Linked DNA regions of Undibacterium sp. KW1. The protein of the gene in region 1 interacts with the protein of each later gene in a pairwise test. Links are inferred from orthologs where the notes say so. Each region holds a gene or a part of one and is shown in the gene's direction. Other genes may lie near its edges.

Region 1 (16,225 bases):
AGCCGATCAGGCCATGGCCGTTTTTGCCGACGCCCGTAACAAAGTCGATTTGTACAGCGATGTCAAGCCCGCCTTGCAGGCTTTGCAAGAAAAACTGCTCCTGGGCACTGTCTCGAATGGTTTTGCCGATTTGCAGGCGATAGGCCTGGCGCATCATTTCAAGGTGTCTATCGCGGCCTATCGTTTTGGCTGTGCCAAACCTGATTCAAGGATATTTCTGGCCGCTTGCCAGGAGTTGGGGCTGAAACCTGGAGAAGTATTATATGTAGGCGATGATTTATTGCTGGATGTGCAAGGTGCGCAACAGGCAGGATTAAAAGGCGGCTGGATGAACCGTCAGGGTTTAAAAATTGAAGATGAGCGCCATCTGCATATCAAGCCGGATGCAGAATTTGCCAATCTGCATGACCTGACTCTATGGCTATGAATTTTTCTATGTTCATGTCAGTCATGAACGCATAAAATGAAACCATGCAACTAGATATCCGCGCACAAACTTTATTAAAAGCCCTGGTCGAGCGTTATATCGCTGATGGCCAGCCTGTAGGTTCCCGCGCCTTGTCCAAAATATCCGGCCTGGAATTATCCCCGGCGACGATACGTAACGTCATGGCTGACCTGGAAGAAATGGGCTTTGTAGCGAGCCCGCATACTTCTGCTGGTCGTATCCCTACCCCCAGAGGCTACCGCGTTTTTGTCGATAAATTGCTTACTGTGCAAGACATCAATGCTACGGGCATGGATACACGCCTGCAATCCAGCTTGCAATCGAATATGAACGCGCAGTCGCCGCAAAAGCTGATTACCAATGCGGCACAAATCTTGTCGTCTCTGTCACAATTTGCCGGTGTCGTCATGACACCACGTACAGAGTCGATTTTTCAGCAGGTTGAATTTTTGCGTTTGTCTGAAAAACGCATCTTGCTTGTGGTCGTCACACCGGGTGGAGAAGTCCATAACCGCCTTTTGTTGACGGATGTCGATTACACACCGACACAATTGGTGCAGGCCGCCAATTACTTGAACCAGAATTTTGGCGGTTTGAGTTTTACCGATGCGCGTTCCCGCATCAATAATGAGTTGCGGCAACTGCAGAATGATATGACCAGGCTTATGCAGGCCGCTGTTGAAGCAGGTAGTAGTGCCATGGATGAAGATAATGACGAAGTTGTTATCTCTGGTGAGCGCAATCTGCTGAATGTGCAAGACCTGTCATCAAATATGGGTTCATTGCGCAAATTGTTTGACATGTTTGAACAAAAAAACAGTCTCATGCAGCTACTGGATGTATCCAGCAAGGCAACAGGTGTGCAGATTTTTATCGGTGGCGATTCGCAACTGGTACCTATGGAGGAAATGAGCATAGTCACTGCCCCTTATGAGGTGAATGGCAAGATAGTTGGAACCCTAGGCGTAATTGGGCCTACACGTATGGCGTATGAGAGAGTGATACCGATCGTGGACATCACGTCAAAATTATTATCTAATGCCTTAAGTCAATAAGACTGGGTATGAACTGGCGAAGCAGGGTGGCACACATTCATCCGGAGCAGGGTTGCTATGGAAAAGAAAAACGCAAAGATTTTGTTAATTGATGACAATGACGTAACCCGCGAGGTGCTCAGGGTCATCCTGAGGAGCGAGGGGTATCATGTTGTTGGAGAAGCAACTGACGGCGGCAGTGGTTTGGAACTTGCTTTGAAGTTGAAGCCAGATTTGATCTTGCTGGATATCGTCATGCCCAAGATCAGTGGCACTGAAATTTTGCCACGTATCAGGGAACTGCTGCCAGAGACAAGGGTGCTCATGGTGACAGCCAATAAGGATCAGGATACGATTACCGAGGTGGTTAAAACTGGCATACACGGCTATATCCTCAAGCCATTCAATGCACAGAAGATCATAGACACAGTGGAAGCAGTGGTAGCAAAGATCAATAGGTAGGCGGTATGGCGCACGGTGCAGGTAGGCCCGTGCGCTTGCAAGGGGGATTTGGGACTATTTCCCTGGGTTAAGCCTTATGTTCACAATCGGTTTTGGTGCAATTGCCATAAATCGCCAGTGCATGTTCAGCAATCTTGAAGCCACGTTCAAGAGCAATAGTATGCTGGCGTTTTTCAATTTCCTCATCATAGAATTCTTCTACCCGCCCACAGTCCAGGCACACCAGGTGATCATGATGGGAACCTTCATTCAATTCAAAAATGGCTTTGCCAGTCTCGAAATGATTGCGACTTAACAGTCCGGCCTGTTCAAACTGGGTCAGGACGCGATATACAGTTGCCAGACCGACATCCATATTTTCATTGAGCAGGATCTTATACACATCTTCTGCTGTCAGATGACGAACCGGGCTGTTCTGGAAGATCTCCAGGATTTTCAGTCGGGGCAGGGTGGCTTTCAGACCGCTGGCTTTGAGGTTGGAGGTGCTGTTTGTCATGTTTTCGATCAAAAAATTGCTATCTGCTTTATGATATCGGGTTTTAGGGCTTGTTGCTCAATTAAGAGGTTATCTATGCAACTGTTGTTTTCAGGTTTAACGCGGAATAAGATGAGCCGTGTAGCGGGTCTGGTAGTGCTGGCTTCTTTGACAGCATGTTCATCACCTATTCCCCTGCTGTCTTCGGCTGACAGGACTTCAGTATATGCAACATCCGGCACTCCAAGTGATGCAAATGGTGCGCAAGTGGTGGAACCGACCGGTTTTGGCAAGGTACTGGCCTTTATTTCGCCTTACCGCGTTCCCATACAGCAAGGTAACTTCGTTTCCCAGGAAATGGTGGCACAGTTAAAAGAAGGTATGACACGTGAGCAGGTGCGTTTTATCCTTGGTACAGCCTTGCTGACCGATATGTTCCATGAAGACCGCTGGGATTACCCTTTCCGCCTGACCAAGCCAAATGGAGAACGTATCACCAGCCGCGTGTCGGTGTTTTTCAAGGATGGTACGGTAGCAAAATTTGAAGGCGGCAATTTGCCGACTGAAAAAGAATACCTGGCACGTATTACAGAATCCGCTTTGGGCCTGAACCGCGTTCAATCGGTGATAGAAACTGATGCGCCGAAGAAAAAAGAGAAATAAGCTGTTATGACTGCACTTAAAATTGCCGTGGCCGGGGCTTCTGGCCGTATGGGAAAAATGCTGGTCGAAGCAATCAGTAATGCCGGTGATATGGTCCTGGTTGGCGCGCTGGACGTGCCTGCCTCACCAGCCCTGGGTACGGATGCTGCGGCCAGTCTGGGCAAGCCTTGCGGCGTGAACATTACTGCTGACCTGGAAGCTGGCCTCGCAAATGCCGACTACCTGATCGATTTTACCCGCCCTGAAGGTACGCTCAAGCATCTTGAATATTGCGCTGCTCATGGCATCAAGATGATTATCGGCACCACGGGCTTTGATGATGCTGGCAAGGCAGCGATTGCCGCTGCCGCAGAGAAAACCGCCATCATGTTTGCACCGAACATGAGTGTAGGCGTGAATGTCACCATGAAGTTGCTGGAAATGGCAGCCAAGAGCTTTGCTGAAGGTTATGACATCGAAATCGTCGAAGCCCATCACCGCTTCAAGGTGGATGCTCCTTCAGGCACAGCCCTCAAAATGGGCGAAGTCATCGCCGATGCACTGGGCCGTGACCTCAATGAAGTGGGCGTGTTTGCCCGCGAAGGCGTGACAGGTGAGCGCGACCCGTCTTCCATCGGTTTTGCCACTATTCGTGGTGGCGACATCGTTGGTGATCATACGGTCTTGTTCGCTGGCATAGGTGAGCGCGTGGAAATCAGCCACAAGTCTTCCAGCCGTGTGACTTATGCCCATGGCAGCCTGCGTGCAGCACGTTTCCTGCAAGGCAAATCTACAGGCTTGTACGATATGTACGATGTCCTGGGTTTTCGTTAATCAGTCTGTAATAGCACGTGTGACTTCTACATGAATTCTGCAATCGCACATTATTGGGAACAGGCTGACGCACTGGGTCATCTGGTTGGCTGGTTATTGTTGTTGATGTCGGTACTGAGCTGGACATTGATACTGATGAAGGGCTGGAGTTTCTGGCGTATCCGTAAAGCAGCCCCAGGCTTGCGCGCCTTCTGGCGTGCGCCCAGCCTGGCCGATGCCTTGTCGTCGCTGCGCCAAACTGATCAGTCCAAAATATTCATCACCCTGGCAGATGCTGCGCATGCCGCCAGTGACACGGCGCAACGCAGCGCCACCTTGTCTGCCAATGCCGGTCTTGGCGAAATACTGACGCGCAGCCTGCGCCAGGAATTGCAAGGCCTGACCGTCAGGCTTGAAACTGGTTTGAGCTTTCTCGCCTCGGTCGGCGCAACTGCTCCTTTTGTTGGCTTGCTGGGCACAGTCTGGGGTATTTATCGCGCCTTGACGGCCATTTCATCCAACGGCGTGGTGCAAATCGACCAGTTGGCAGGGCCAGTAGGCGAAGCCCTGATCATGACAGCGTTGGGTTTGCTGGTAGCGATACCTGCCGTACTGGCTTATAACGCCTTCAACCGGATTAACCGTATTACCCTGGCTGAACTGGATGGTTTTGCATTTGACTTGCATGCCCACATGAACAAGTCTTGAACGGGGTAAGTTAAAGTAAAGCATCAATAAAGCATCAATAAAATCATAAGATGACATTTGGTCAATTTCATACGCCGCGTGAACCCTCATCCCGTCCCCTGACTTCCATGGCGGACATCAATGTCACGCCCATGGTCGATGTGATGCTGGTTTTGCTGGTCATCTTTATCATCGCCGCCCCTTTCATGACGCATGCCATCAAGCTGGATTTGCCGCAGGCGCAATCAGCGCCGGTGGCCGAGCAGGCTGAGTCTGTACGTATTGCCTTTGATGCTGACGGCATCCTTTACTGGGATAAACAAGTCCTGGCCATGGCTGACCTGGAATCCAGACTGGCACTGCTGGCGAAAAAAAACAAGCAGACAGAAATCCAGTTGCGGGCCGATAAGGCTACCCGCTATGAAATTATCGCCCAGGTCATGGCGGCAGCCCAGACGCAAGGGCTGGTCAGGATTTCTTTCGTGACCGACAGCAAACAAGCCAAAAAACCGTAATTGTCACGGTTCAGTCATTACAAAACCGCGCTACACTCTGTAAAACGGCTCCAGGAGCCTTTGCCCATCAGGCTTTCCTCAATAATGTGCCTGAACCAGTTATAATCAAAGGTTCTGAGTCATTTTCGCATCTACTTCTGCTTACGCCATGCAAGAAAAATACACGCCCTCTGACGTCGAACAATCGGCGCAATCCCATTGGAAAAAGATCGATGCCTATAAGGCAGTAGAAAACAATCCACGTTTCCCTAAAGGCAAGTACTACGCTTGCTCCATGCTGCCTTATCCATCGGGCAAGCTGCACATGGGCCACGTGCGCAATTACACGATCAATGACATGCTGGCACGCCAGTTGCGCATGAAGGGCTATAACGTTCTCATGCCTATGGGTTGGGATGCCTTTGGCCTGCCAGCAGAAAATGCGGCGATAGCGTATAAGAAGTCGCCAGCAGAATGGACTTACGCGAATATCGAAGACATGAAGTCACAAATGCAGCCCCTGGGCCTGGCATTTGACTGGACGCGTGAAGTCGCGACTTGCGACCCGGATTACTATCGCTGGAACCAGTGGCTGTTCCTGAAGATGCTGGAAAAAGGCGTCGCCTACAAAAAAACCCAGGTTGTGAACTGGGACCCTATCGATCAAACCGTGCTGGCGAATGAGCAGGTTATCGATGGCCGTGGCTGGCGCTCTGGCGCCCTGGTAGAAAAACGCGAAATCCCTGGCTACTACTTCGGTATCACCCAGTACGCAGACGAACTGCTGAACAGCATCGATGATCTTGATGGCTGGCCTGAGCAGGTGCGTACCATGCAGCGTAACTGGATAGGCAAGAGCGAAGGCGTGCGCTTTGCTTTCCCACACCAGATTGCTGACGAAACCGGCGCACTGGTACAAGACGGCAAGCTGTATGTATTTACTACCCGCGCTGACACCATCATGGGCGTGACTTTCTGTGCAGTAGCGGCAGAGCATCCTATCGCCACGCTGGCAGCAAAGAACAATGCCGCACTGGCTGCCTTCATCGAAGTATGTAAAGCTGGTGGCACCACTGAAGCCGAAATGGCGACCAAGGAAAAAGAGGGCATGCCTACTGGCCTCTTCGTTACTCATCCTCTGACTGGTGAGCAGGTCGAAGTCTGGGTTGGTAATTATGTCTTGATGACGTATGGTGATGGCGCTGTCATGGGCGTGCCTGCGCATGATGAACGCGATTTCGCTTTCGCGAAAAAATACAATATCGCTATCAAGCAAGTCGTGGCGATTGAAGGTGAAAGCTTCACGACAGACGCCTGGGCAGAATCCTATGGCGACAAGCAGCGCGGCGTTACTGTCAATTCTGGCAAATATGATGGCCTGAGCTTCAAGGCTACTGTCGATGCAGTGGCTGCCGACCTGATTGCCAAAGAACTCGGCGAAAAGAAAACCACCTGGCGCTTGCGTGACTGGGGTATTTCTCGTCAGCGTTATTGGGGCACGCCTATCCCTATCATCCACTGCGACAGTTGTGGTGATGTGCCTGTGCCTTACGAAGATTTGCCAGTGGTATTGCCTACCGACTGCATCCCTGATGGTTCTGGCAATCCATTGAAACACCGTGAAGATTTCCTGAATGTGCCTTGCCCTAAATGCGGCAGCCCTGCACACCGTGAAACCGACACCATGGACACCTTCGTTGATTCCAGCTGGTACTTCATGCGTTATACCTGCCCGGATGCGACTACCATGGTCGACGAGCGCAATGATTACTGGATGGCGATGGACCAGTACATAGGCGGTGTCGAACATGCAGTTTTGCATTTGCTGTACGCACGTTTCTGGACCAAGGCCATGCGTGACCTGGGTCTGATCAAGATAGACGAGCCTTTCAAGAACCTGTTCACCCAGGGCATGTTGCTCAATGAATCCTTCTACCGTGAAGATGAGAGTGGCAAGAAGATCTGGTTCTATCCGAATGAAATCGAAGTCCAGCATGATGACAAGGGACGCCCCATTTCTGCTTCGCTGAAGAGCGATGGACAGCCTGTGCAAATGGGCGGCATAGAAAAAATGTCCAAGTCCAAGAACAATGTGGTGGAACCGAAAGACATTATCGAGCAGTTCGGTGCTGATACGGCACGCCTGTTCACCATGTTTGCTGGTCCTCCAGATCAAAGTGCTGCCTGGAGTAACAGTGGTGTAGAAGGTGCATCACGTTACCTGCGTCGTCTGTGGGCTTCTGCATTGAAACTGTCCGGCACGATTGCTGCCGGTACTGTGGCACCAGCTGCTTATGCAAATGATGTTAAAGCCCTGCGCCGCGAAGTACATCTGACGCTGAAGCAGATTGATGCAGATTACGATAGACTGCAATACAACACCGTTGTTTCTGGTGCGATGAAATTGCTCAATACCATAGAGTCCTTCAAGTCAGAAGCCGAAGGCAGCGCTTCAGCTTTGCGCGAAGCCTTCAGCATCTTGCTGCGTGGCCTGTATCCGGTATGCCCGCATATTACCCACGTACTGTGGCAAGAACTGGGTCTGGCGACAGAACTCGGTGAAATCATTGATGCACCGTGGCCACTGGTCGATGAGGCTGCATTGGTGCAGGATGAAATCGAGCTCATGGTGCAAGTCAACGGCAAACTGCGTGGCAGCATCAAGGTCGCCAAGGATGCCGACAAAACCACCATAGAAGCAACTGCTCTGGCCAATGAAAGCGTACAGAAGTTCATGGAAGGTGCGGCCAAGAAAATCATCATCGTGCCTGGCAAGTTAGTGAATATCGTCGCCTGATTGTTTAACAGATATACCAGTAACAGGGAAAACCGCATGCAAGCAAACTATGTAAAGCGTCTGCAATGGCTGGCAGTCATCATGTCCATCATGTTGTTGTCGGCCTGCGGTTTCGCCCTGCGCGGCCCGGTTGCCTTGCCGTTTAAAAGTATTTATATCGGCATGCCAGAAAGCTCGGCCCTGGGTGGTGAATTGCGCCGCCATATCCGTGCCAATGGCCAGACCCAGATCATGTCTGAGGCCAAGGACGCGCAAGTGGTACTCGAAGTATTGAGTGAAACCCGCGAAAAACAAATCCTGTCACTGAACAGCCAGGGTCGCGTGCGTGAATATAATTTGATTTATAACTTCCGTTTCCGTGTCCGCAATAATGTAGGCAAGGAATATCTGGAACCAGTAGATCTGCAGTTGAAGCGCAATATCACCTTTAATGAATCACAGGTACTGGCGAAAGAGGCAGAAGAAGTCTTGCTGTACCGTGATATGCAAAGTGACCTGGTGCAGCAAATCATGCGCAGGCTGGCTGTTGTAAAGATGGACGACTGATATGCAATTACGCTTCGATGCCCTTGATGGCCATCTGGCGAAAACACTGGCGCCACTGTATGTGATCACCAGTGATGAGCATTTGCTGGCGCTGGAAGCCGCAGACAAGATACGTCGTGCCGCAAAATCGCAAGGTTTTTACGAGCGCGAAATCCTGACGGTGGAACGCAGTTTCAAATGGGGTGCCTTGCTGGCCGCGAATCAGTCGCAATCCCTGTTTGGTGATAAAAAACTCATCGATTTGCGCATTCCTACCGGCAAGCCCGGCAAGGATGGTGGCCAGGCTCTGCAGGATTGTGTAGCGAATCTGTCGCCCGATAACCTGACCCTGATCACCTTGCCCAAGCTGGACTGGGCCACGCAAAAAGCCGCTTGGGTAGGCAGCTTGCAGCAAGCCGCGGTGTATATCGATATCCCGCTGGTAGAGCGCAATCAATTGCCAGGCTGGATCAGCATGCGTCTGTCCTTGCAACAGCAAAGTGCAGACCGGCAAAGCCTGGATTTCATTGCCGACAGGGTAGAGGGCAACTTGCTGGCAGCCCATCAGGAAATTCAGAAACTGGCCTTGCTTCATCCAGCTGGCAAACTGAGTTTTGAACAAATCCATGATGCCGTGCTCAATGTGGCGCGCTATGATGTCTTCAAGCTCAACGAAGCCATGCTGGCCGGTGATGTCGCCAGACTAGTGCGCATGTTGAATGGTTTGAAAGGTGAGGGCGAAGCCCTGCCGCTGGTTTTGTGGGCCATGGCAGAAGAGATACGTACCTTGCTGAAACTAAAGTCGGGCATGGCACAGGGCAGGCCCTTGTCAGCCTTGCTGAAAGAATACCGCATCTGGGGCCCACGGGAAAAACTCATGGACCCCGCCTTGCGCCGCGTCAGCCTGGCAAATTTGCGGGCTGCACTGCAAGAGGCATCGCAAGTCGATAAGATGGTAAAAGGTTTACGAGCGAAGGCATTTGCAGGTGACCCCTGGGATGCCTTGTTGCAATTGGGTTTGAGAGTGGCCAGGACAGCATAAAAGCTGCTCATCAGATAATCTGGCCTGCACCCGATTAAGCGGTTTATCAAACCGGAAATTGAATTCCCTCACCACCTTGCTGGTGGCTGATCAACGACTATGAGGACCAGACGTTCTCTGAATGACGATATGGATATCAAGCACTACATGAACGACCTCGGCATCCGTGCCCGCGCAGCATCGCGCGCCATGGCCAAAGCCGATACCGCCGCCAAGAACAAGGCCCTGTCCCTGATCGCTGCTGCCATCAGGCGTGAAGCTGCTGCCTTGCGCGCTGCCAATGAACTTGACCTGGCGGCAGCAAAGGCAGCAGGCATGGAAGCCGCCATGCTTGACAGGCTGACCCTGTCTGACAAGGCGATTGCCACCATGGCAGAGGGCCTGGAGCAGATCGTCAGCCTGGCTGACCCCATAGGTGAAATCTCGAACATGAAATACCGCCCCACCGGCATACAGGTAGGGCAAATGCGCGTGCCGCTGGGCGTCATCGGCATCATTTACGAAGCACGCCCGAATGTGACGGTGGATGCCGCCGGCCTGTGCATCAAGAGTGGCAATGCCACCATTTTGCGTGGTGGCTCAGAAGCTATCCATTGCAACCAGGCGCTGGCTAAACTGGTCAAGGAAGGCCTGGCCGGTGCTGGTTTGCCTGCCGATGCTGTACAGATCGTCGAGACCACAGACCGCGCCGCTGTTGGTGAACTGATTACCATGCCGCAGTATGTCGATGTCATCGTCCCGCGTGGCGGCAAGGGCTTGATCGCACGCTTGATGCAAGAAGCCACCGTGCCCATGATCAAACATCTTGATGGCATCTGCCATGTGTATATCGATGACAAGGCTGACCTCAAAAAAGCCGTGGATGTCGCATTCAATGCCAAGTGCCACCGCTATGGTACCTGCAACACCATGGAAACCTTGCTGGTCGCGCAAGGTATTGCAGCCCAGGTCTTGCCAGCACTGGCTGAACTGTATGCAGGCAAGCAGGTGGAATTGCGTTGCGATGAAGCCGCCGCTGCAATACTGGCAGGCTACCCGCATCTGGCCAAAGCAACAGAAGAAGACTGGAGCACTGAATACCTGGCGCCTGTCCTGGCCATCAAAGTAGTGGCTGATCTGGATGAAGCCATCACGCACATCAATGATTATTCATCCAAACATACAGAATCCATCATCACAGAAGACTATAGCCACGCCCTGTGTTTCTTGCGCGAAGTTGATTCAGCCTCGGTGATGGTGAATGCTTCCACGCGTTTTGCTGACGGTTTTGAGTATGGCCTGGGTGCTGAGATAGGTATCTCGAATGACAAGCTGCATGCCCGTGGCCCGGTAGGACTGGAAGGTCTGACCTCCATGAAGTATGTAGTCTTTGGTCACGGCGAAATACGTCAGTAGCAATGAAACACCAATAAAGAAAGTAAGCCATGCTCTGGGTAAAAGCTTTTCACATCCTGTTCGTCACGTCCTGGTTCGCAGGCCTGTTTTATATGCCCCGTATCCTTGTCAACCTGGCGATGGAAAATCATCCGCCGACGACAGAGCGTCTGTTGCTGATGGCGCGCAAGCTGTACCGTTTCATGACGATATTGGCGGTACTGGCACTGATCTTCGGCCTGTGGTTGTGGCTAGGCTATGGCATATGGAAGGGCCCGGGTAATGGCTGGCTGCATGCCAAGCTGACTTTGGTGATCTTGCTGATAGGTTATCACCACGCCTGTGGCAGTTTGCTGAAAAAGTTTGAGAAGGGCGTTAACAAGCGCAGCCATGTCTGGTTCCGCTGGTTTAATGAAGTGCCGGTGATTTTGTTGCTGGCGATATTGATTTTGGTAGTCGTCAAACCTTTTTAGGTTTGACGAGGTTTCCAAGTACGGTTGACCTGGAGTGCAGAACTCCAGGCCAACAATTGGCGGTGAATATTCACCATCGTTTTTTTTAACGGATAAAGGGTACTCCTATGACGCGTTATTCTTATTTTTGCCCATGCCCACGTGGCCTGGAAATAGCCCTGGCTGAAGAGCTCGGAGAAATTGCAGCCCTGGATAAAACCATGACTGTCCATAATCAGGTGCCGGGCGGTGTGCATTGCTCAGGCAGCCTGCATGATGGCTGGCGTATCAACCTGCATTCACGCATAGCCTCGCGCGTGTTGATGCGTATGGCGCATTCTGGCTATACCAATGAAAATGATATTTACGACCTGGTGCTGGCCCAGCCCTGGGAAGACTGGTTTGGCTATCACCATACCATCCGTGTTGATGTCACGGCAGTCAAATCACCGTTGAAGAGCCTGGACTTTGCCACGCTCAAAATCAAGGATGCGATCTGCGACCGTTTCCGCGACCAATTCACCCAGCGCCCCTCAGTCAATACCAAGAACCCTGACATGCGCATCGTCGGTTTCATGGATGCACGCAATTTTACGGTGTATCTGGATATCTCTGGCGAACCTTTGTTCAAGCGCGGCTGGCGTCTGGAAACCGGTGACGCGCCCTTGCGTGAAAACCTGGCAGCAGGCTTGCTGCGCACCGCAGGCTGGAAGCCGGGCACACCTTTGTTTGATCCCATGTGCGGTTCTGGCACCATCCTCATCGAAGCTGCACAAATCCTGGCGGGCATACCACCAGGCCTGAAGCGTGAATTCGCTTTCGAGAAAATGCATCAGTTCGATGCCGATGCTTGGGCACAGATCAAGGCCAGCGCCAAGCCACATCCTTTGCCGGCTGAGCCAACGATTTTCGGTAGCGACATTTCTGGCGACATGATAGTCATGACACGCAATAACCTGAACAAGGCGGGCATACGTTTTGACGTGCCGCTGAAACAGATAGAAGCGCAGGAAATCAAGGCACCAACGACAGAGCCAGGCATCTTGCTGACCAACCCGCCTTACGGTGAACGTATCGGTGTGCGCGGTGACAGCACGATGGAAGAAGATGATATGGCCAAGGATTTCTTCAGTGCCTTCAGTACCACACTCAAACAGCGCTTTGCTGGCTGGAGTGTGTTCCTGTTCACTGCGGATCTGGGTTTGCCCAAGATGTTGCGTTTGAAAGAATCGCGCAAGACCCCATTCTTCAATGGCGCACTGGAATGCCGTTTGTTCCGCTTTGACATGGTGGCAGGTTTTAACCGCAGGGAAGAAGCCAAACCCAAAGATATAGCTGAATAATTTTCATGCTATGGCAATAAGCTACTGAAAAAGCGGCCAGGTCTCAGCAGACCTGGCCGTTTTGCTTTAGGCTTGAGGCTTCACTTCAAGATTCTGCAAGGAGATGTAGTCATGGCACTGGAATCAACCGCCAAACAACTGAATTTGAAAGACCCGTCCTTATTACGCAACCAGGCCTACATCAATGGCGAGTGGGTCACAGGCACAGCCAGTTTTGAAGTGAATAATCCTTCCACGCTGGCAATACTGGGTACAGTCCCTAATCTGGACGCCAGCCATACCGAGGCGGCCATCAAGGCCGCGCAAGTGGCCTTCCCGCTCTGGGCCGCAAAAACCGGCAAAGAACGCGCGACGCTCATGCGCAAATGGTTTGACCTTATGATAGAGAATGCCGACGATCTGGCCGCCATCATGACGGCAGAGCAGGGCAAGCCGCTGGCAGAAGCCAAGGGTGAAGTCATCTACGGTGCCAGTTTCATAGAATGGTTTGCTGAAGAAGCCAAACGCGTGTCTGGCGATGTCATGGCCTCAACCTGGAGCGACAAGCGCATGGTGGTCTTGAAGCAACCTATTGGCGTCTGCGCCTCGATCACACCATGGAACTTTCCTATCGCCATGATCACGCGCAAGGTGGCGCCTGCGGTAGCCGCTGGTTGCTCTATCGTTATCAAACCTGCCGAGCAGACGCCTTTGTCTGCCCTGGCCATGGCAGAGCTGGCGCACAGGGCGGGCATACCGGCAGGTATCATCAATATCGTCACGGCTGACTCTGAGCAATCCATCGCTGTCGGCAAGGTCTTGTGCGACAGCCCGGTTGTACGGCACTTGTCTTTCACGGGTTCAACGCCGGTGGGCCGTATCCTCATGCGGCAATCTGCCCAGACAGTCAAAAAGCTGGCGCTGGAACTGGGCGGCCATGCTCCGTTCATCGTGTTTGAAGATGCTGACCTGGATGCTGCGGTGGAAGGGGCCTTGCAGTCGAAATTCCGCAACTCAGGCCAGACCTGTGTCTGTACCAACCGTTTTTATGCGCACGAATCGATTTACGATGCCTTTGTTGAAAAACTCTCAGCCGGTGCTAAAAAGATCAAGGTGGGCGATGGTTTTGCCACTGGTATCAACCAGGGGCCGATGATCGATGCGCAGGCAGTCGCCAAGGTAGAAGAGCATGTGGCCGATGCCCTCAAGCAAGGTGCAAGCTTACAGGCTGGCGGCAAATTGCTGGAAGCTGGCAAACTTTTTTATGAACCAACCGTGCTGTCGAATGTCACATCTGGCATGTTGATCATGAATGAAGAAACCTTTGGCCCGGTGGCCGCAGTCGTCAAGTTCAAGACTGAAGAAGAAGCCATTGCCGCAGCGAATAACACTGACTTTGGCCTGGCTTCGTATTTTTATTCTCGCGACATAGGCCGTGTCTGGCGGGTTGCTGAAAAACTGGAATATGGCATGGTGGGTATCAACACCGGCCTGATCTCAAATGAAGTAGCACCGTTTGGCGGCGTCAAACAATCCGGCCTGGGGCGTGAAGGCTCCAAATACGGCATGGATGAATACCTGGAAATGAAATACCTTTGCATGGGTGGCATCTGAACTTCAGCCTTGTAATCGCTGCAGGCTCTTAGCCCCCAATTTGTAGTCCCATGCCTGATAGCTGTCCTGGCTATCAGGCGCAACACTGAATTTGCCCATGTCCTCTGCAACCAAGATCAGTAATGCTGGCCTGGCGACCTTACTGGCTGCCCTGGCCATGCTTGGTCCGTTCTCGATTGATACTTATCTCCCTGCCTTCCCCAATATCCAGCAGACCCTGCATGCGAGTGCACTGGAAGTGCAGCAGACCCTGACAGCTTATATGCTGTCCTTTGCCGTCATGACCTTATGGCATGGCGCTTTGTCGGACGCATTTGGCAGGCGTAATGTGATTTTGGTGGCGCTGGCGGTGTTTGCCGTTGCCAGCTTTGGTTGTGCTTCTGTGCACAGCATTCATTACCTGTGGGGCTTCCGTATCCTGCAAGGCGTGTCTGCCGGGGCTGGCATGGTGGTGGGGCGTGCCATTATCCGTGACTTGTATGCTGGCGCACCGGCTGAACGTCTGTTGTCTTTGGTTACCATGATTTTCTCTATCGCGCCGGCGATTGCGCCCATATTGGGGGGCTGGATAGTCAGCTTTATTGGCTGGCGGGCAATTTTTCTGTTGTTGTTTGGCTATACAGTGGTTCTGTGGTGGGCTTGCTATAAGCGTTTGCCAGAATCCCTGCCTATGGATAAGCGCCAGCCCTTCAGTGCTGAATTTTTATGGGTCAGTTATAAAAAAGTATTTAAGTCACCGTTGTTTCACTTGAAGGCTGGCACTATTGCTTTTAATTTTGCCGGCCTGTTCCTGTATGTTTCCGCTGCCCCGGCTTTTGTCACTCAGCATTTGCATCTGGGGCCAGATCAGTTTGGCTGGCAATTTGTGCCTTCAGTCGGTGGTATCTTTTTAGGTGCCCTTGCCGCCAATCGCCTGGCGGGCAAAATGACAGTCTGGAAACAGGTCAGCATAGGCTTTTGCTTTTTGATAGGCGCATCCTTGTTCAATGTCATCTTTCATTATTTTTCTCCACCTATTCTCCTGTGGTCGGTGACTCCACTGTTTTTCTATACCTTTGGTATGTCACTGGTGGCTCCTGGGGCGACTCTGCTGGTACTGGACTTGTTCCCGAATATACGTGGCATCGTTGCTTCCTGCCAGTCGGCCACGGTAACACTATTGGGTGCAGTGATTGCCGGTATTGTTGCGCCAGCTCTTGATCATTCTGTTCTGACGCTGGCATTAGGTCAATTTGCGTGTGCCGGCATAGGTGCCATCATGTGGTTCACGGGCCGGGCTTATTGGCGTGCCATGACAGCGCAACAACAAAATGCCTGGGAAACTATTGACTGATTGATTTGCGAATAGTCAAACAAAATTTAGATACTTTTTAAGAAGTAAATAAATTTTGAGTCAGTTACTTGAAATGCATTTTGCTGCCCCTATATAATTGATGCTTTGCAACAATGGTACAAAATCAAGCGTGTCAGCAGCTTTTCTGGATTTTGTGTACTATTCGTTCCGCATATGCAAATAAGATATCCATCGTGTCTTTATTTTGCGAACTTAATTAAAGTGTAGCTTTCTAAACACATTGAATTCATCAAGTTGTCACTTTTCACAGGTATCGTGCCGCTTGTCATTGGATCTCTTGCTGATTCAAGGCTGTAAAACACCTGTGCTTCTGTTTTTACCGTACTTGATGATGTTGGTAAAAACTTAACATTCATTTTTGGATACATGATAATGAAAAAATCAATCTTCGCACTCGCTCTGATGAGTGCTTTCTCTGGCGCGGCTTTCGCACAATCTACAGTGACTATCTACGGTGTTGTAGACGTTGGCTTCCAAAGCCTGGACAACGGTACTCCAGCTGGTCGCTTCAACAAGATCCAAAGTGGTCAAGAAGCAGGTTCCCGTATCGGCTTCAAAGGCGTTGAAGATCTGGGCGGCGGTTTGAAAGCAAACTTCGTTCTGGAGCAAGGCGTTCAGGTTGATACAGGCGAATCCGATCAAGGCCGTACTTTTGGTCGTCGTTCTACAGTTGGTCTGTCTGGCGATTTC
Region 2 (16,086 bases), 1.8 Mb from region 1 along the record:
GTTTCTATTGGCTTGCGCAGATTTGCAAGGCGCGTGCGTTCGTCAGCGTCGCGTTTACGCTGTTCCTTGTCATCGACTTTTGCAGCGGGAACAGGTTTCGCCTGAGGTAAAGCAGCTTCCTGAGCCTTGGTTTTTTCTGGCAGGGCGGGGTTGGCCTTTTCCAGTTTGTTTTTGAACAGCCAGTCTTTGTAATCGTCAAGATCGCCATCGAATGGCTGCAGCTTGCCATCAGCCACGATGATGAACTGGTCCGTCGTGGCGCGCAGCAAATGCCTGTCATGGGAGACGACGACCAGTGTGCCTTCAAACTGCGCCAGGGCATCAGTCAGGGCTTCGCGGGTTTCCAGGTCCAGATGGTTAGTTGGTTCATCGAGCAGCAATAGGTTGGGACGCTGCCAGACGATCATCGCCAGCGCCAGGCGGGCTTTTTCACCTCCTGAGAATGGCTTGATAGGGCTGGTCACCATGGTACCTGGGAAGTTGAAACCACCGAGGAAGTTACGCAACTCCTGCTCACGTACATCAGGCGCAATATGGGCCAAATGCCACAGTGGTGATTCGTCATGACGCAACATCTCTACCTGGTGCTGTGCAAAATAACCGATGGACAAGCCCTTGCCGGTTTGCATGACACCGTTCAAAGGTGCAATATCGCCGACGATGGTTTTGATCAGCGTTGATTTACCCGCACCATTCACACCGAGAAGGCCAATGCGCTGGCCAATTTGCAGTGTAAACTTGACATCGCCGACGATCTTTTTCTCAGTAAAACTATGATCAGTTTCTGATTCAATGCGATAGCCACAATCCACATCTTCCATCACCAGCATGGGGTTTGGTGCACTCAGAGGTTCACGGAACTCAAAAGAAAATTCAGCAGCGGCGCGCAAAGGCGCCATTTCTTCCATGCGTGCCAGTGCCTTGATGCGGCTCTGTGCCTGCTTGGCTTTGGATGCCTTGGCCTTGAAGCGGTCGATAAAGGATTGCAAATGGGCGCGCTTGCGATTTTGTTTCTCCAGCATGCCTTGCGCCAGCTCCAGCTGTGCTGCACGCTGGCGTTCAAAGCCGGAATAGTTGCCACCATAGCGCTTGAGCTTGCGTTCATCAATATGGACGATGACATTTACTACACCGTCAAGGAAGTCGCGGTCATGCGAGATGATGATCAGCGTGCCTTCATAACGTTTCAGCCAGTCTTCCAGCCAGATGATGGCATCGAGATCCAGGTGATTGGTTGGTTCATCAAGTAACAGCAGGTCGGATTTGCACATCAGTGCCTGTGCCAGGTTCAGACGCATGCGCCAGCCACCAGAAAAACTGGCGACTGGTTGTTCCAGTTCATTGATCTTGAAACCCAGGCCTAATAGCAATTGTTCGGCACGCGGGCGTACGGTATAGGCATCGGCATCGGCCAGTGCACCATACATATTGCCAATGGCAATACCGTTTTCATAGCTTTCTGGTTGGGCTTCGAGTTCGGCCAGTTGTGCTTCGAGTTTACGCAAGGCGACGTCGCCATCTATCGCGTAGTCAATGGCGCTGCGTTCCAGCGGTGGTGTTTCTTGCGCGACGTGCGCAAGCTGCCACTTGGCTGGGAAATCGATGCTACCCTGATCAGGATGCAATTCACCACGCAACATGGCAAACAGGCTGGACTTGCCTGCACCGTTGGAGCCGATCAAGCCTATCTTGTCGCCGGGATTGAGCGTCACATCGACGCTGTCAAATAAAGGTTTAATGCCGCGCGCCAGGACGACTTGTTGAAGACGTATCATATAAACTTAATTAATGGGTAATACTATTGTTGATGCGAAAAAATGGAAAAACGGGCAAAACTGGTTTTGCCCGTCTTCATGATGTTTATTACACGGCACTACACAGATTTATGCAGTGAAATTGCTCAACTGCTCAGCCTCTACCAAAAATACCATGTCGTCACCGGCACTGGTACTCAACCAGGTCAGGTTCAGTTCAGGGAAGGCAGCTTCGGCAAAGGTACGTTCATTGCCAATTTCCACCATCAGCAAACCATCTTCGGTCAGACGTTGTGCTGCCCCTGCGACTATCTTGCGTACCAGATCCATGCCATCATCACCACCGGCCAGTGCGATCTGTGGTTCGTGCAGGTACTCTTTGGGCAATTTTGCCATAGAGCCAGAATTCACATAGGGTGGGTTGGTAATAATCAGGTCATATTTCTTGTCGGGCACATTTGCATACAGATCAGACTCGATCAGGGTAATACGGTCCTGCAATTCATAGGTTGCGACATTACGTTTTGCCACTTCCAGCGCATCTTTGGAAATATCGACGGCATCGACATGCGCCTCAGAGAACATATCGGCCAGCATGATGGGCAGACAGCCAGAGCCAGTGCACAGTTCCAGGATGTTGGTGATGGCCTCAGGGTTCGACACCCAGGGTGAAAAATGTTCAGGTATCAGTTCAGCGATGAAAGAGCGCGGCACGATAACACGCTCATCTACGTAGAAAGTATAAGTGCCGAGCCAGGCTTCATTAGTAATGTAGGAAGCAGGCACACGGTCTACTGCACGTCTGTCAATCACGCGCAATACGGCATCTATTTCTGACGGCAATAAATGCGCATCCAGGAAGGGGTCTATCTTGTCCAGTGGCAGGTGCAGGGTATGCAGCAGCAAATAAGCAGCTTCATCCAGGGCATTGGCACTGCCATGACCAAAGAACAGTTTCTCTTTGTTGAAACGGGTGACGGCATAGCGCAATAAATCACGCAGGGTCAGGAAGGTGGTAGCGGGTGTAGTCATATTGTTTCCGTATCGGCCAGTGGTGAGCGGAACTAAAGCTTAGGTCAGCAGGTTTTCCAGAGTGCGGCGATAAATGTTCTTGAGCGGGTCTATGTACTGAAGCTCTATGTGTTCGTCAATTTTATGGATGCTGGCATTCGGCGGACCAAATTCCACAACCTGTGGACAGATCTTGGCGATGAAACGGCCATCAGATGTACCTCCAGTAGTGGAAAGTTCGGTTTCTATGCCAGTTTCAGCACGTATCGCATCACCCAGTGCATCGCTGAGACTGCCTTTGGGTGTCAGGAAGGGATGTCCACCGACTGTCCATTTCAACTCATATTCAAGACCGTGTTTGTCGAGTATTGCATGCACACGTTGTTGCAGACCCTCGGCTGTGCTGGCAGTGGAAAAACGGAAATTGAAATCGATAACCGCTTCGCCAGGGATAACATTGGAAGCACCGGTGCCGGCATGGATATTCGACATTTGCCAGGATGTGGGCAGATAATACTCATTGCCCTCATCCCAGACTTCAGCTACCAGTTCTGCCATTGCGGGTGCCGCAAGGTGGATAGGGTTTTTTGCCAGTTGCGGATAGGCGATATGGCCTTGCACACCTTTGACGATCAACTTGCCTGACATGGTACCGCGACGGCCATTCTTGGTGGTGTCACCCAGTTTATCTACGGATGTTGGTTCGCCAACGATGCAGTAATCAAGCAGTTCGCCACGAGCTTTGAGCTTTTCGCAAACGACCACTGTGCCGTCCGTCGCCGGGCCTTCTTCATCACTGGTGATAAGAAAACCGATAGAGCCTTTATGATCCGGGTGGTCAGCGATAAATTCTTCTGTTGCCACGACAAAGGCGGCGATGGAAGTTTTCATATCAGCAGCACCGCGGCCATACAGCTTGCCATCCCTGTGAGTAGGCGTAAATGGGGCTGACTGCCATTGTGTGACAGGGCCAGTAGGTACTACATCAGTATGGCCAGCAAACACCAGCAAGGGCTGGGTCTGACCACGTCTGGCCCACAGATTGGTTACGTCACCAGACTGTATGGTTTCGCACTGGAAGCCCAAGGGTTCCAGCAGGGCGATCAAAGTGTTTTGGCAGCCTTTGTCTTCAGGTGTGACAGAATCCAGCGCAATCAGCTGTTCGGTCAGGGCAAGTGTTTTGCTCATGTTTACTTATGGAAAATGGACTGGTATTGCGGCACAGAAAAACCGACATTCACTTGGGATTTGCCATCGTTATTGATCAGCAATACCGGGCGTTTGATGACAGATGGCTTATTCAGCATGAGTGCGATGGCCTGTTCTGCATCTTCAGCCGAAGCTTTTTCTGCATCGCTGAGCGCACGCCAGGTGGTACCTTTGCGGTTGATCAGCACATCCAGGCCTTGATGTTCCAGCCATGTTTCTATGGTGGCACGGTTCAAGCCTTGTTTTTTGAAATCGTGGAATTCAAAAGCAAGTTCCTGCTCTTGCAGCCAGGTATGGGCTTTTTTAACGGTGTCACAGTTTGGAATGCCAAACAGGGTAATGCTTCGCGTCATACTTTTTTATACGTTCAAGGTAAATTCTGTGAAAGAAGCTTCTTCTTTGGTTTCTGGCTCTGGTTCAGGCTTTGGAGCTACAGCAGTGGATGCTTCATTGTTCAACAGCCATAACAGATTATTGGCAGAATCAGAATTGGCCAAACCTTCTTCTTGCGTGATCAAACCTTCACGTATCAAATGCATGAGGGCGCGTTCAAAGGTTTGCGAACCAGGTGACAAGCTTTTCTCGATCGCTTCCTTGATCTGGAAGATGTCACCTTGTTCTATCAATTCAGCAACGTAGCGGGTATTGAGCATGATCTCGACTGCAGGGCAGCGGCCGCCATCTTTTGCACGTATCAGGCGTTGCGAGATAATCGCGCGTATGGAAGAAGACAAATCCAGCAGCAAGGCATTACGCGTTTCCATGGGGAAGAAACTGATGATACGGTTTAAGGCTTGGTAACTATTATTCGCATGCAGGGTCGCCAAGACCAGATGGCCGGATTGCGCATAGGCAATCGCTGCCATCATGGTTTCCAGATCGCGAATTTCGCCAATCAGGATGCAGTCTGGTGCCTGGCGCAGCGAATTCTTCAGTGCTGTTTTCAGACTTTCAGAATCACTCCCAATTTCACGCTGGTTGACGATGGATTTTTTACTGCGGAACAAGAATTCAATCGGGTCTTCCAGCGTCAGGATATGACCAGTCTTGACTTCATTCCTGTGATCCAGCATGGATGCTATCGTGGTCGACTTGCCTGAGCCGGTCGAGCCGACCAGCAAGATCAAACCACGTTTTTCCATAATCAGCTCAGACAATACCGGAGGCAAATGCAGGGTATCGAGTTTTGGGATGTCACCAGGCACGTAACGGAAGACAGCTGAGATGGAACCACGTTGGCGGAATGCCGACAGGCGGAAACGGCCTATGCCGGCAGCACCAATACCAACATTCAGTTCATTTTCTACTTCCAGCTGTTCCATGTGCTCAGGATCTACCACTTCACTGAGCAGCGACAGGATGTTTGCCTGATCCATCTTCTGCTGATTGATAGGGAGCAGATTGCCATTGATTTTCAAATGTATGGGCGAATTCATCGCGAAAAACATGTCAGATGCATGTTTTTCCTTCATCAGTTGAAATAACCTCTCCATCGCTGCCATGATGTGTCCCTAAACTGAGCTAATTATTAAAATAAAATGCAAAAAAAGGCGTCAATAAAAACTTAATCAAGCGCCACGCAACAATTCATTGATGCTGGTTTTGGAGCGTGTCTGTGCATCGACACGCTTCACAATCACCGCACAATACAGGCTATATTTGCCGTCAGCAGATGGCAGGTTGCCGGAAACAACCACTGAACCAGCAGGTACGCGACCGTAGCTGACTTCACCTGTGGCGCGGTCATAAATCTTGGTCGATTGGCCGATATATACACCCATGGAAATCACGGAATTTTCTTCAACGATCACGCCTTCAACGATTTCTGAACGAGCACCGATGAAGCAATTATCTTCAATGATGGTCGGGTTGGCTTGCATAGGTTCGAGTACGCCACCAATACCAACGCCGCCAGACAAATGCACGTTTTTACCGATTTGTGCGCAGGAACCGACAGTCGCCCAGGTATCAACCATCGCGCCTTCATCAACATAAGCGCCGATGTTGACATAAGAAGGCATCAACACCACGTTTTTTGCGATAAAGCTGCCACGGCGCGCCACTGCTGGTGGCACTACGCGGAAACCTCCTTTGACAAAGTCTTCGGCCGTGTAATTGGCGAACTTGGTCGGCACTTTGTCAAAGAATTGCATATGTTCACCAGAAGGCATGGTGATGTTGTCTTCCAGGCGGAAAGACAGTAATACAGCTTTTTTGATCCATTGGTTGACTTGCCAGCTACCCTCAATTTTTTGCGCTACGCGCAGAGTGCCTGCATCAAGTTCGCTCAAGACATGGGCAACCGCCTCGCGGATTTCTGCCGGCGCAGATTTAGGCGAGAAATTTGTGCGGTCTTCCCAGGCTTGATCAATGATTTGCTGTAATTGTTGAGTCATGTTGAGTGTCTTCAAATGAAAATGTAAAAATAAAAACCGAAATAATCTTGTGTCTGCGTTTGGTTGCTTTTTGGCTGCAGTATCAGACTGCTGCTGGAGTAAAATTCTTGCAAAAGCTGACTATCCTTTGTGCTGCTTCCAGGCATTCTTCAGGTTCAGCCACCAGGGCCATGCGTATGCGGTTTTGCCCAGGGTTGATGCCATGGGCCTCGCGCGCCAGATAACTGCCGGGTAGAACCGTTACATTATATTCCTCGTACAAGCGACGGGCGAACTCTGTATCTGATAAACCCATGGCATCAGGAATTCTTGCCCAAAGGTAAAAGGCAGCATCAGGCAGCTTCACATCCAGCACTTCTTGCAGTATGGGTGTGATCTGGGCAAATTTGCGTATGTATTTGTCACGATTTTCCTGTACATGCACCTCATCATTCCATGCTACGACTGAGGCGGCCTGTATGTTTGGGCTCATGGCACTACCATGATAAGTCCGGTACAGCAGGAATTTTTTGATGATTTCGGCATCTCCCGCCACAAAACCTGAACGCATGCCAGGCACATTTGAGCGTTTTGACAGGCTCGACAGGGTAATCAGACGCGGGTATTCATTTCTTCCCAGCGCACGTGCCGCCTGCAGGCTGCCCAGTGGCGCTTCTTCCTTGAAGTAAATCTCTGAATAGCATTCATCTGCGGCAATAACAAAGCCATAACGGTCCGACAGGGCAAATAACTCTTTCCAGTCGTCCAGATTCAGCACTGCACCTGTAGGGTTGCCAGGCGAGCAGATGTACAGCAGTTGTACACGTTGCCAGACTGATTCGGGGATGCTCTTGTAGTCAGGTGCAAAATTGCGTTCAGGATCAGCATTGGCAAAGTAGGGTTCAGCCCCGGCCAGGTATGCTGCTCCTTCATAAATCTGATAAAAAGGATTGGGACACACCACTAATGGCAAGCCATCTTTGCAGACACTGTGGTCTATGATGGTTTGTGCCAGGGCAAACAAGGCTTCACGTGAGCCTATCACCGGTAAAATCTGGTTTGCTGCATCTAGCGGTGGTATGCCGTAGCGACGTCCCAGCCAGGCAGAAATGGAGTTACGCAAGGCATCCGAGCCAGCGGTGGATGGGTAACTGGCCAAGCCTGCCATATTATCTACTATGGCATCCTTGATCAAAGCGGGAGTGGGGTGCTTGGGTTCGCCTATACCCAGACTGATGGCTGGAAACCCGGAATTTGGCACAACATCGGCAAACAGGCGTTTCAGTTTCTCGAACGGATACGGCTGCAACTTACTAAGGTAGGGATTGAATGTCATTTTTCGAATTGTTGTCGATGCCAAACAGGCTTTTTAGCTAATTTCTCTGGTCTGTTGGCCGTATTCCGGCATTTTATTTGGTCTGCTTGAGCTTGTTACTTCTTATTTGCAATCCGTATTATAGCGTCCTGAGGATTCTACAGAGAAAGGCTTTCATCTGTACTTGTGCGAAATACTGATTAATATGTAAATTGTGTCATAAGTTTGAAAACTGAAAATTTTGCTCTTACGATGGTATGATGCAGCGATACAGGAGCGTGGCTGGTAGTGATGGCCTTGGCATTAATACGATACGCGGTAGATTTGACTGCAAAAGATAATAAAATTATATAAAGTGCGATTAACTTCTATTAAATTATCGGGATTTAAATCTTTTGTAGATCCCACTCATTTTCAGGTTCCTGGCCAGCTGGTTGGTGTCGTCGGCCCTAATGGCTGCGGCAAATCCAATATTATTGATGCCGTGCGCTGGGTTTTGGGTGAATCCAAAGCCTCTGAGTTGCGTGGTGAGTCCATGCAGGACGTTATCTTTAACGGTTCTACCCATCGCAAACCCGCTGGACGTTCATCGGTCGAGCTGGTTTTTGACAATAGTATGGGGAAAGCTGCCGGTCAATGGAGTCAATATGCTGAAATCGCCGTCAAGCGCACATTGACGCGAGATGGCACTTCGACCTATTACATCAACGGGCAGCCTGTGCGCCGTCGTGATATCCAGGACATCTTCCTCGGTACAGGCCTGGGTCCGCGCGCTTATGCGATTATCGGCCAGGGCATGATTTCGCGCATCATTGAAGCCCGTCCAGAAGAATTAAGGATTTTCCTTGAGGAAGCTGCCGGTGTTTCCCGCTATAAAGAACGCCGCCGCGAGACAGAAAACCGCATTCACGACACCCATGAAAACCTGGTGCGCGTTGAGGATATCTTGCGTGAGCTGAATAACAACCTCGAAAGATTGGGGGCGCAGGCTGTTGTTGCCAATAAATTCCGAGAATTGCAGACTGATCAGGAAGAAAAACAAAAACTGCTGTGGTTGCTGCGCAAAAAAGAAGCAGAAAACGAACAGAAAAAGCATTTCGCCGAGATAGAAAAGACCCAGACCGACCTCGAAGAGCAAACCGCCAAGCTGCGCCATGTCGAGCTGGAGCTGGAGCAAATGCGCCAGGCGCACTATGCAGTCGGTGACCGCATGCATCAGGCGCAAGGTCATTTGTATCAGACCAACGCTGAGATTGGCAGCCTGGAAGCGCAAATCAAATTCGTCATTGAATCACGCAGCCGCTTACAATCACAATTGCAGTCGCTGACTGCACAGCGCGATCAATGGCAAAACCAGGGCAAGCAATTTCAGGATGATTTGTCTGAAGGCGAAATCCATGTAGAGGAACTGGCCATGCGCGCCGAGCAGGCGCTGGAAGTCAGCCAGCAACAGCAAGACAAACTGCCAGCGATGGAGCAAATATGGCGTGAGTCGCAACTGAAGACGACAGAATCACGCGCCAAAATCATGCAGATGCAACAGCAGATAGAGCTGGAATCTGCGCATCAGCGTAATGCCTCGAACATCCTGAATACCCTGGCATCCAGGCGTGAACGCCTGATGCAGGAAAAGCAAGGGTTGGTTTTGCCGGATACGACGCACCTGGACAATCTGTCCATGCAGCTGGAAGAGAAAAAGCAGGTGCTGGAAGAACTGACCATGCAGTTGGAAGAAGCGCAAGAGCGCCTGCCTTTGCTGGAGGATGAGCGGAAACAGGCGCAGCAGCAAGTGAACCAGGATAGTGCTGAATATGCGCAGCTGGAAGCACGTCTGCTGGCGCTGAAGCAATTGCAGGAAAAAGTGCAAAGTCAGGGCAAGGTTCAGCCTTGGCTGGAAAAACACGAATTGAGTGGTCTGCCAAAAATCTGGCAAAAACTTCATATTGAAGCTGGCTGGGAAACTGCGCTGGAATCCATCCTGCGCGAACGTACCGCAGCGCTGGAAATGTCGAATCTGGACTGGGCCAAGGCCTTTTTTGGTGATGCGCCCCCTGCCAAGCTGGCTGTTTGTGCGCCAACTATAGCAGCAGAAACTACAGTGCCTCTGGCTGGCTTCAAACCTTTCATTGATTTGCTGCAACTTAATGACGCTGGTTTGCGTGGTTTGATGCAGGATTGGTTGCATCAGGTGTATATCGCCGAAGATATTACTTCTGCCTTCATGGACAGGATTAAATTGCCAGCCGGTGCCTGTTTTATCACCAAACAAGGCCATGTCATTGCCCGCTCCAGTGTACGGTTTTACGCCTCCGATTCCGAGCAGGACGGCGTGTTGGGACGTCAGCAAGAGATTGAAAACATCACCAAGCAATGCCGCGCCAAGCACATGCTGGCAGATGAGTCCAAGACCCGCGCAGTGCGTGCTGAATCTGTCTATACCCAGGCAACCCAGCAATTGCAGGACTTACGCCAGCGTGTGGGCAGCCTGACGCAGACTACCCATAGCCTGCAAATTGAATTTATGAAACTGTCTGAAGTGCAGGAGCGCTTTAATCAGCGCAGCACACAGATAGGCAGTGACCTAGCGGAGATTGCTGCGCAAGAAGCCGAACAGCAACAAATTCGTGCTGAGTCTGAACAAAAGTTTGAACAGTTGGACATGGATTTGGCGGAGCTGCAGGAAACCCATGAAGAAGGGCAAACAGCTTATCTTGAAAAAGAACAGCAACTGAATGAAGCCAGGCAGCGTTTGCGCGATCTGGAACTGGCTGCGCAAGAAGCTGCTTTTGCAGAAAAATCCCATCGCAGCAAGTTGGAAGAATTACGCCGCAGTATTGCGACTGCTCTCGAACAATCTGCGCAATTATTTGCCAGCATGCAGCAAGGCCAGTTGGAACTGGAATCCATGGATGATCAGGCAGCACAAGCAGGTCTGCAAGATTTGCTGGACCGCCGCAGCTCTCAGGAAGTTGCCTTGGCAAACGCACGCCATGAACTCGATCAACTGACGCAGCAATTACGCCATCACGAAGAATCCAAAATGCAGGTGGAACGCAGCCTGCAACCACAGCGTGACCGTATCGTTGAATTGCAATTGAAAGAACAGGCCGCACGTCTGAGCCAGGAACAATACGCAGAGCAATTGCGCAATTTTGAAGTCGATGAAGAAGTCTTAGCGCAAAAACTGCATGATGATCTCAAGCCATCCTATCTGCAGGGTGAGGTTACCCGTCTGACCAATGCGATTGCCGCTTTGGGTGCTGTGAACATGGCTGCCCTTGATGAACTGGCGCAGGCAACCGAGCGCAAGACCTTCCTCGATGCCCAGCATGCTGATCTGACTGAGGCAATCACGACTTTGCAGGATGCCATTCACAAGATTGATATTGAAACACGCGACTTGTTGCAAGATACCTTTGACAAGGTGAACCATCATTTCGCTGAACTTTTCCCGATTTTATTTGGTGGTGGCCAGGCGAAACTGATCATGACAGGCGATGAAATCCTGGATTCTGGCGTGCAAGTCATGGCGCAACCACCTGGCAAAAAGAATGCCACCATTCATTTGCTGTCTGGCGGTGAAAAAGCCCTGACGGCAACAGCATTGGTATTCTCGATGTTCCAGTTGAATCCTGCACCTTTCTGTCTGTTGGATGAGGTTGATGCGCCGCTGGATGACTCAAACACCGAGCGTTTCTGTAATATGGTGAAACGCATGTCGTCAAACACACAATTTTTATTTATCTCCCATAACAAGATTGCGATGGAAATGGCCCAACAATTGATTGGTGTCACCATGCAAGAACAGGGGGTTTCACGAATCGTGGCGGTAGATATGGAATCTGCCGTCAATTTTGCTACTGAGGTTCAAGCAGCATGACAGATCTACAAATCAGCTTGTTAGCGATAGGTGGAACGCTGGTGGTTGGCGTCCTGATTTTTAATAAATGGCAAGAGTATAAAGCCAAGAAAACCGTTGAAAATGCGTTTGGCGATGGACATGATGATGTCCTCATGCATCCTGATACGCCTGTCGATTCCATCGTCAGACACGAACCCAGTCTTGATGGGGATGTTCAGCCTGTTGCAGATGTGCCGCAACACCATGCGCCCATGCATGCAAATGCTGACACTGAAATGGAAGCACCGGTAGCGATACAAAATAAAGAACTGCCAGTCGATGAGTTAATCGATTGCGTGATTCCGCTTGAGTTTGAAACACCAGTGCGCGGCGAAAAAATCCTGGCAGAAATTGCTGACCTTAAATACGTGGGTAAAAAACCTGTGCACTTTATTGGACAGAGTCATAGTGGTGAGCGTGACGTGATTGCCGTCGGTGGTGCTTACACTTGCCTGTTTGCCGGTGTGCAAATGGTCAGCCGCAATGGACCTTTGAACGAGCTGGAATATTCCGAGTTCATTATGAAGTTGCGGGCGATTGCTGATAATCTGAGTGCGCACCCTGATATCCCGGACATGAACAAGGTGATGGTCAATGCCCGTGAACTGCATCAATTTGTCGCTGAACACGATGCGCAATTGAGCGTGAATATCGCTGCCAATGGGGCACCATGGGCCTTGAATACTTTGCTCGCAGCATTGGAAAAAATGGGCTTTGATCAGCGTCCTGATGGCCGCCTGATGATGCCAGACGGTGATGGTGGTAGCCTGTTCACATTATCCACGAATGTCAGCGTCAGTGAGACCATGACTTCACGTCTGACCTTGCTGCTGGATGTGCCTTGCGTTGCTCCTGCTCGCGACGGTTTCGGCGCCATGGCGGCTTGTGCGCGCTCACTGGCAACTCGCCTGAGCGGTACGGTCGTAGATGATGGCAATCAACCCATTTCCAAATTGGCGTTGGATGAAATATCTGGTCAGGTTCATGAGTTTTATGCGGCAATGGCAGAGGCGCAGATTCCTGCGGGCTCTTTGCGTGCCCAGCGATTATTTAGTTAATTTATTCCAGACATGCAGAATGATCTTTTGGATGCTGCCGCCATGGCGGCAGATACTTCAACATTGGTAGCACAGGCAGAAAGTCTGCGCGCAGAGTTGAACAGGCATGCCCATGCCTATTATGTGCTGGATAACCCCAGTGTCCCCGATGCTGAGTACGACAGACTGTTTTCGGAACTTCAGCATCTCGAAGAAGCGCATCCTGAATTAAAGACCCTGGATTCACCGACGAATAGGGTAGGTGGAACACCTTTGCCTGAATTTGGTCAGGTACAACATGCCGTGCCCATGTTGTCCCTGAATAATGGCTTTGAAGATGAGGATGTCATTAATTTTGACCGCCGTGCCCGTGAGGGGCTTGATGCGCAAAATGATATTGTCTATGCGATAGATTTGAAGTTTGATGGCCTGGCCATCAACTTGCGGTATGTCGATGGCGTGTTCATGCAGGCAGCAACACGCGGTGACGGTTTTACTGGCGAGGATGTCACTGAAAATATTCGCACCATACGCAGCATCCCATTGCGCTTGCGGGTAGAAAATCCGCCAAAGATATTGGATGTGCGTGGTGAAGTATTGATGTTCAAACGCGATTTTGAAAAACTCAATCAGCGCCAGCGAGATGCCGGTGCCAAAGAGTTTGCCAACCCGCGTAATGCTGCTGCTGGCAGCCTGCGTCAGCTTGATTCAAAAATTACTGCCCAGCGTAGCCTGCGTTTCTTTGCCTATGGCATAGGCTTGTTGGAAGGCATGAATGTGCCTCCCTCACATCGCGCCTTGCTGGACTGGTATAAGCAGGCAGGCATCCCAGTCTGCGAAGAAAATGCCCTGGTCAGTGGTGCGTCTGGTTTGCTGGCGTTTTACAAGACAATTCAAGCCAGGCGCGACAACCTGGATTACGAGATTGATGGCGTAGTCTATAAGGTTAACGATTTTGCCAGTCAGCAGTCGCTAGGTTTTGTATCACGCGCGCCACGCTTTGCAATTGCTCACAAATTCCCGGCCCAGGAAGCTTTAACGACAGTACTGGATATAGAAGTGCAGGTTGGCAGAACTGGTGCCATTACACCAGTTGCCAGGTTGGCCCCGGTTTTTGTCGGTGGCGTCACGGTAACCAATGCGACCCTGCACAATGAAGAAGAAATACAGCGCAAGGATATACGCATAGGTGACACGGTTTCTGTGCGCCGTGCTGGTGATGTCATACCTGAGGTTGTCGCCAGCATATTGGAAAGACGTCCGGCAGACTCTCGCCAGTTTGTCATGCCAGTTGAATGCCCGATTTGTGGCTCACCCATACAAAAGCCGGAAGATGAGGCGATTGCCCGCTGCAGCGGTGGCTGGATAAAATGTTCGGCACAACGTAAAGGGGGGCTGTCTCATTTTGCCTCCCGCAAGGCCATGAATATTGATGGCGTTGGCGAGCAGCTCATTGATCAATTGGTTGACAAGAATGTGGTTACAACTGCCGCAGATTTATATAAGCTTGGGTTGCGCTCACTGGTAGAACTGGACCGCATGGCAGAGAAGTCTGCGCAAAATGTATTGAGTGCGCTGGAAACTTCCAAGCTGACCAGTTTCCCTCGCTTTATCTATGCGCTGGGCATACGCCATGTCGGTGAATCTACAGCAAAAGATCTGGCTGCGCATTTTGGCAATGCAGATGCATTGATGAAGGCGACGGAAGAACAATTGCTGGAAGTGTCCGATGTTGGGCCCGTCGTTGCAAAATCTATCTTGCGCTTCTTCTCTGACCCACTTAATGTGGAACTGGTGGAGCAATTACTGGCGTCCGGCATACACTGGCCCGCTATTGAGGTGCAGGAAAAAGGCGAGCAGGTATTGGCAGGCAAGACGCTGGTATTGACAGGTACACTGCCCACACTGAGTCGCGATCAGGCGACAGAGGTCATAGAGAAGGCTGGTGGAAAAGTGTCAGGCTCAGTATCAAAAAAAACCAGTTATCTGGTTGCCGGTGACGATGCGGGAAGCAAGCTGGTAAAAGCGCAAGAATTGGGTATTAGTATTTTGACAGAAGCAGAATTGCTTCAACTTTGTTCCGGGAGCTGAAATGAGAAAAATTAAAAAAGCCGTATTTCCAGTGGCAGGTTTGGGTAGCCGCTTCCTGCCAGCTACCAAGGCACAACCAAAAGAGATGTTGCCTATCGTTGATAAGCCACTCATACAATATGCGGTTGAAGAGGCAGTGGAAGCTGGCATTACTGAAATGGTGTTCATCACTGGTAGAAATAAACGGGCGATTGAAGATCATTTTGATAAAGCCTATGAGCTCGAAAGCGAACTGGAAGCAGCAGGTAAAGAAGCCTTGCTGGATCTGGTCAGGAATGTGATCCCCAAGAATATCAACTGCATCTACATACGCCAGACAGCTGCATTGGGTTTGGGTCATGCGGTATTGTGCGCACGTCCTGTCATTGGCGACGATCCTTTTGCTGTGCTGCTGGCAGATGACTTGATGGATGCCGACGCCGGCCAACCTTCTGTCATGGCGCAAATGGCACGCCAGTATGAGGCAGAGGGTGGAAGCATTATTGCCGTGCAAAACGTGCCACGTGAATTTACCCGTCAATATGGTATTGTCAGTGGCACCCCTTATACTGAAAGTCTGGAAAGAGTGCAGGGCATAGTCGAGAAACCTATGCCTGATGTTGCGCCATCCACCTTGGCAGTAGTTGGACGTTATATTTTGTCTGGTCGTATTTTCTCTTACCTGGAAACTTTGGGAAAAGGTTCGGGTGGCGAAATTCAATTGACCGATGGTATAGCTGCCATGCTGAAAGATTTTCCTGTCTATGCTTTCCGTCCGAATGCAACACGGTATGACTGCGGCTCCAAGCTTGGCTACCTGAAAGCCAGTGTTGCTCTCGGTTTGAAACACAAGGAAACCAGTGCAGAATTTACCGAATTCCTGCAATCTTTGAATAAATAATGCAATTCTGCGGCCAGCTACAAACTGGCCGTATTTGTATTAAGTCATTTACTCTTACTACATTTGGTGCGCCATGATTCATCCTATCCTGAAAATGGGCGATCCACGGCTGTTAAGGGTTGCGGAGCAAGTCACCGCCTTTGATACGGCAGAATTGCATGAACTTATCAAGGACATGTTTGAAACCATGATTGCTGCTAATGGCGCAGGGTTGGCAGCGCCTCAGATAGGTGTGAATCTGCAATTGGTGATTTTCGGTTTCAAGAATAACCCCCGTTATCCTGATGCACCTGTCGTGCCAGAAACTGTACTGATCAACCCTGTACTCACGCCTTTATCTGAAGAAACTGATGACGCATGGGAAGGTTGCCTCTCGGTACCAGGTATGCGCGGCCTTGTGCCACGCTGGAGCGCCCTTCGCTATGAAGGTTTCGATCAGTTTGGCAGGCGTATCTCTCGCGATGTTGATGGTTTTCATGCCCGTGTCGTACAGCATGAGTGCGATCACCTGAA

What was found.
Region 2: the proteins of leuS (region 1) and ligA interact in binary tests that used the Escherichia coli proteins (3 or more experiments, as listed by UniProt). The link is inferred for Undibacterium sp. KW1 from one-to-one orthologs.

The regions. Positions count from the first base shown.
Region 1 is NZ_AP018439.1:982,716-998,940, forward strand. What follows is about bases 4,921-8,052. They hold leuS (leucine--tRNA ligase), read left to right. Parts: upstream 4,921-5,224; coding sequence 5,225-7,852; downstream 7,853-8,052. Other genes in these bases: UNDKW_RS04435 (biopolymer transporter ExbD), read left to right, coding at 4,921-5,076; lptE (LPS assembly lipoprotein LptE), read left to right, coding at 7,889-8,052. In the rest of the region: UNDKW_RS04400 (HAD family hydrolase), read left to right, coding at 1-427; heat-inducible transcriptional repressor HrcA, read left to right, coding at 472-1,503; UNDKW_RS04410 (response regulator transcription factor), read left to right, coding at 1,561-1,944; fur (ferric iron uptake transcriptional regulator), read right to left, coding at 2,012-2,440; UNDKW_RS04420 (outer membrane protein assembly factor BamE), read left to right, coding at 2,516-3,082; dapB (4-hydroxy-tetrahydrodipicolinate reductase), read left to right, coding at 3,089-3,895; UNDKW_RS04430 (MotA/TolQ/ExbB proton channel family protein), read left to right, coding at 3,926-4,582; more of UNDKW_RS04435, read left to right, coding at 4,633-4,920; more of lptE, read left to right, coding at 8,053-8,398; holA (DNA polymerase III subunit delta), read left to right, coding at 8,400-9,419; UNDKW_RS04455 (glutamate-5-semialdehyde dehydrogenase), read left to right, coding at 9,549-10,814; UNDKW_RS04460 (CopD family protein), read left to right, coding at 10,844-11,266; UNDKW_RS04465 (class I SAM-dependent RNA methyltransferase), read left to right, coding at 11,374-12,588; UNDKW_RS04470 (NAD-dependent succinate-semialdehyde dehydrogenase), read left to right, coding at 12,700-14,181; UNDKW_RS04475 (multidrug effflux MFS transporter), read left to right, coding at 14,279-15,514; UNDKW_RS04480 (porin), read left to right, coding at 15,908-16,225.
Region 2 is NZ_AP018439.1:2,741,722-2,757,807, forward strand. What follows is about bases 12,172-15,164. They hold ligA (NAD-dependent DNA ligase LigA), read left to right. Parts: upstream 12,172-12,635; coding sequence 12,636-14,693; downstream 14,694-15,164. Other genes in these bases: UNDKW_RS12455 (cell division protein ZipA C-terminal FtsZ-binding domain-containing protein), read left to right, coding at 12,172-12,623; galU (UTP--glucose-1-phosphate uridylyltransferase GalU), read left to right, coding at 14,695-15,164. Outside these bases: UNDKW_RS12415 (ATP-binding cassette domain-containing protein), read right to left, coding at 1-1,775; prmB (50S ribosomal protein L3 N(5)-glutamine methyltransferase), read right to left, coding at 1,884-2,786; dapE (succinyl-diaminopimelate desuccinylase), read right to left, coding at 2,826-3,953; UNDKW_RS12430 (ArsC family reductase), read right to left, coding at 3,956-4,327; UNDKW_RS12435 (PilT/PilU family type 4a pilus ATPase), read right to left, coding at 4,334-5,476; dapD (2,3,4,5-tetrahydropyridine-2,6-dicarboxylate N-succinyltransferase), read right to left, coding at 5,543-6,370; dapC (succinyldiaminopimelate transaminase), read right to left, coding at 6,453-7,685; chromosome segregation protein SMC, read left to right, coding at 8,020-11,544; more of UNDKW_RS12455, read left to right, coding at 11,541-12,171; more of galU, read left to right, coding at 15,165-15,573; def (peptide deformylase), read left to right, coding at 15,647-16,086. UniProt on the Escherichia coli protein: DNA ligase that catalyzes the formation of phosphodiester linkages between 5'-phosphoryl and 3'-hydroxyl groups in double-stranded DNA using NAD as a coenzyme and as the energy source for the reaction.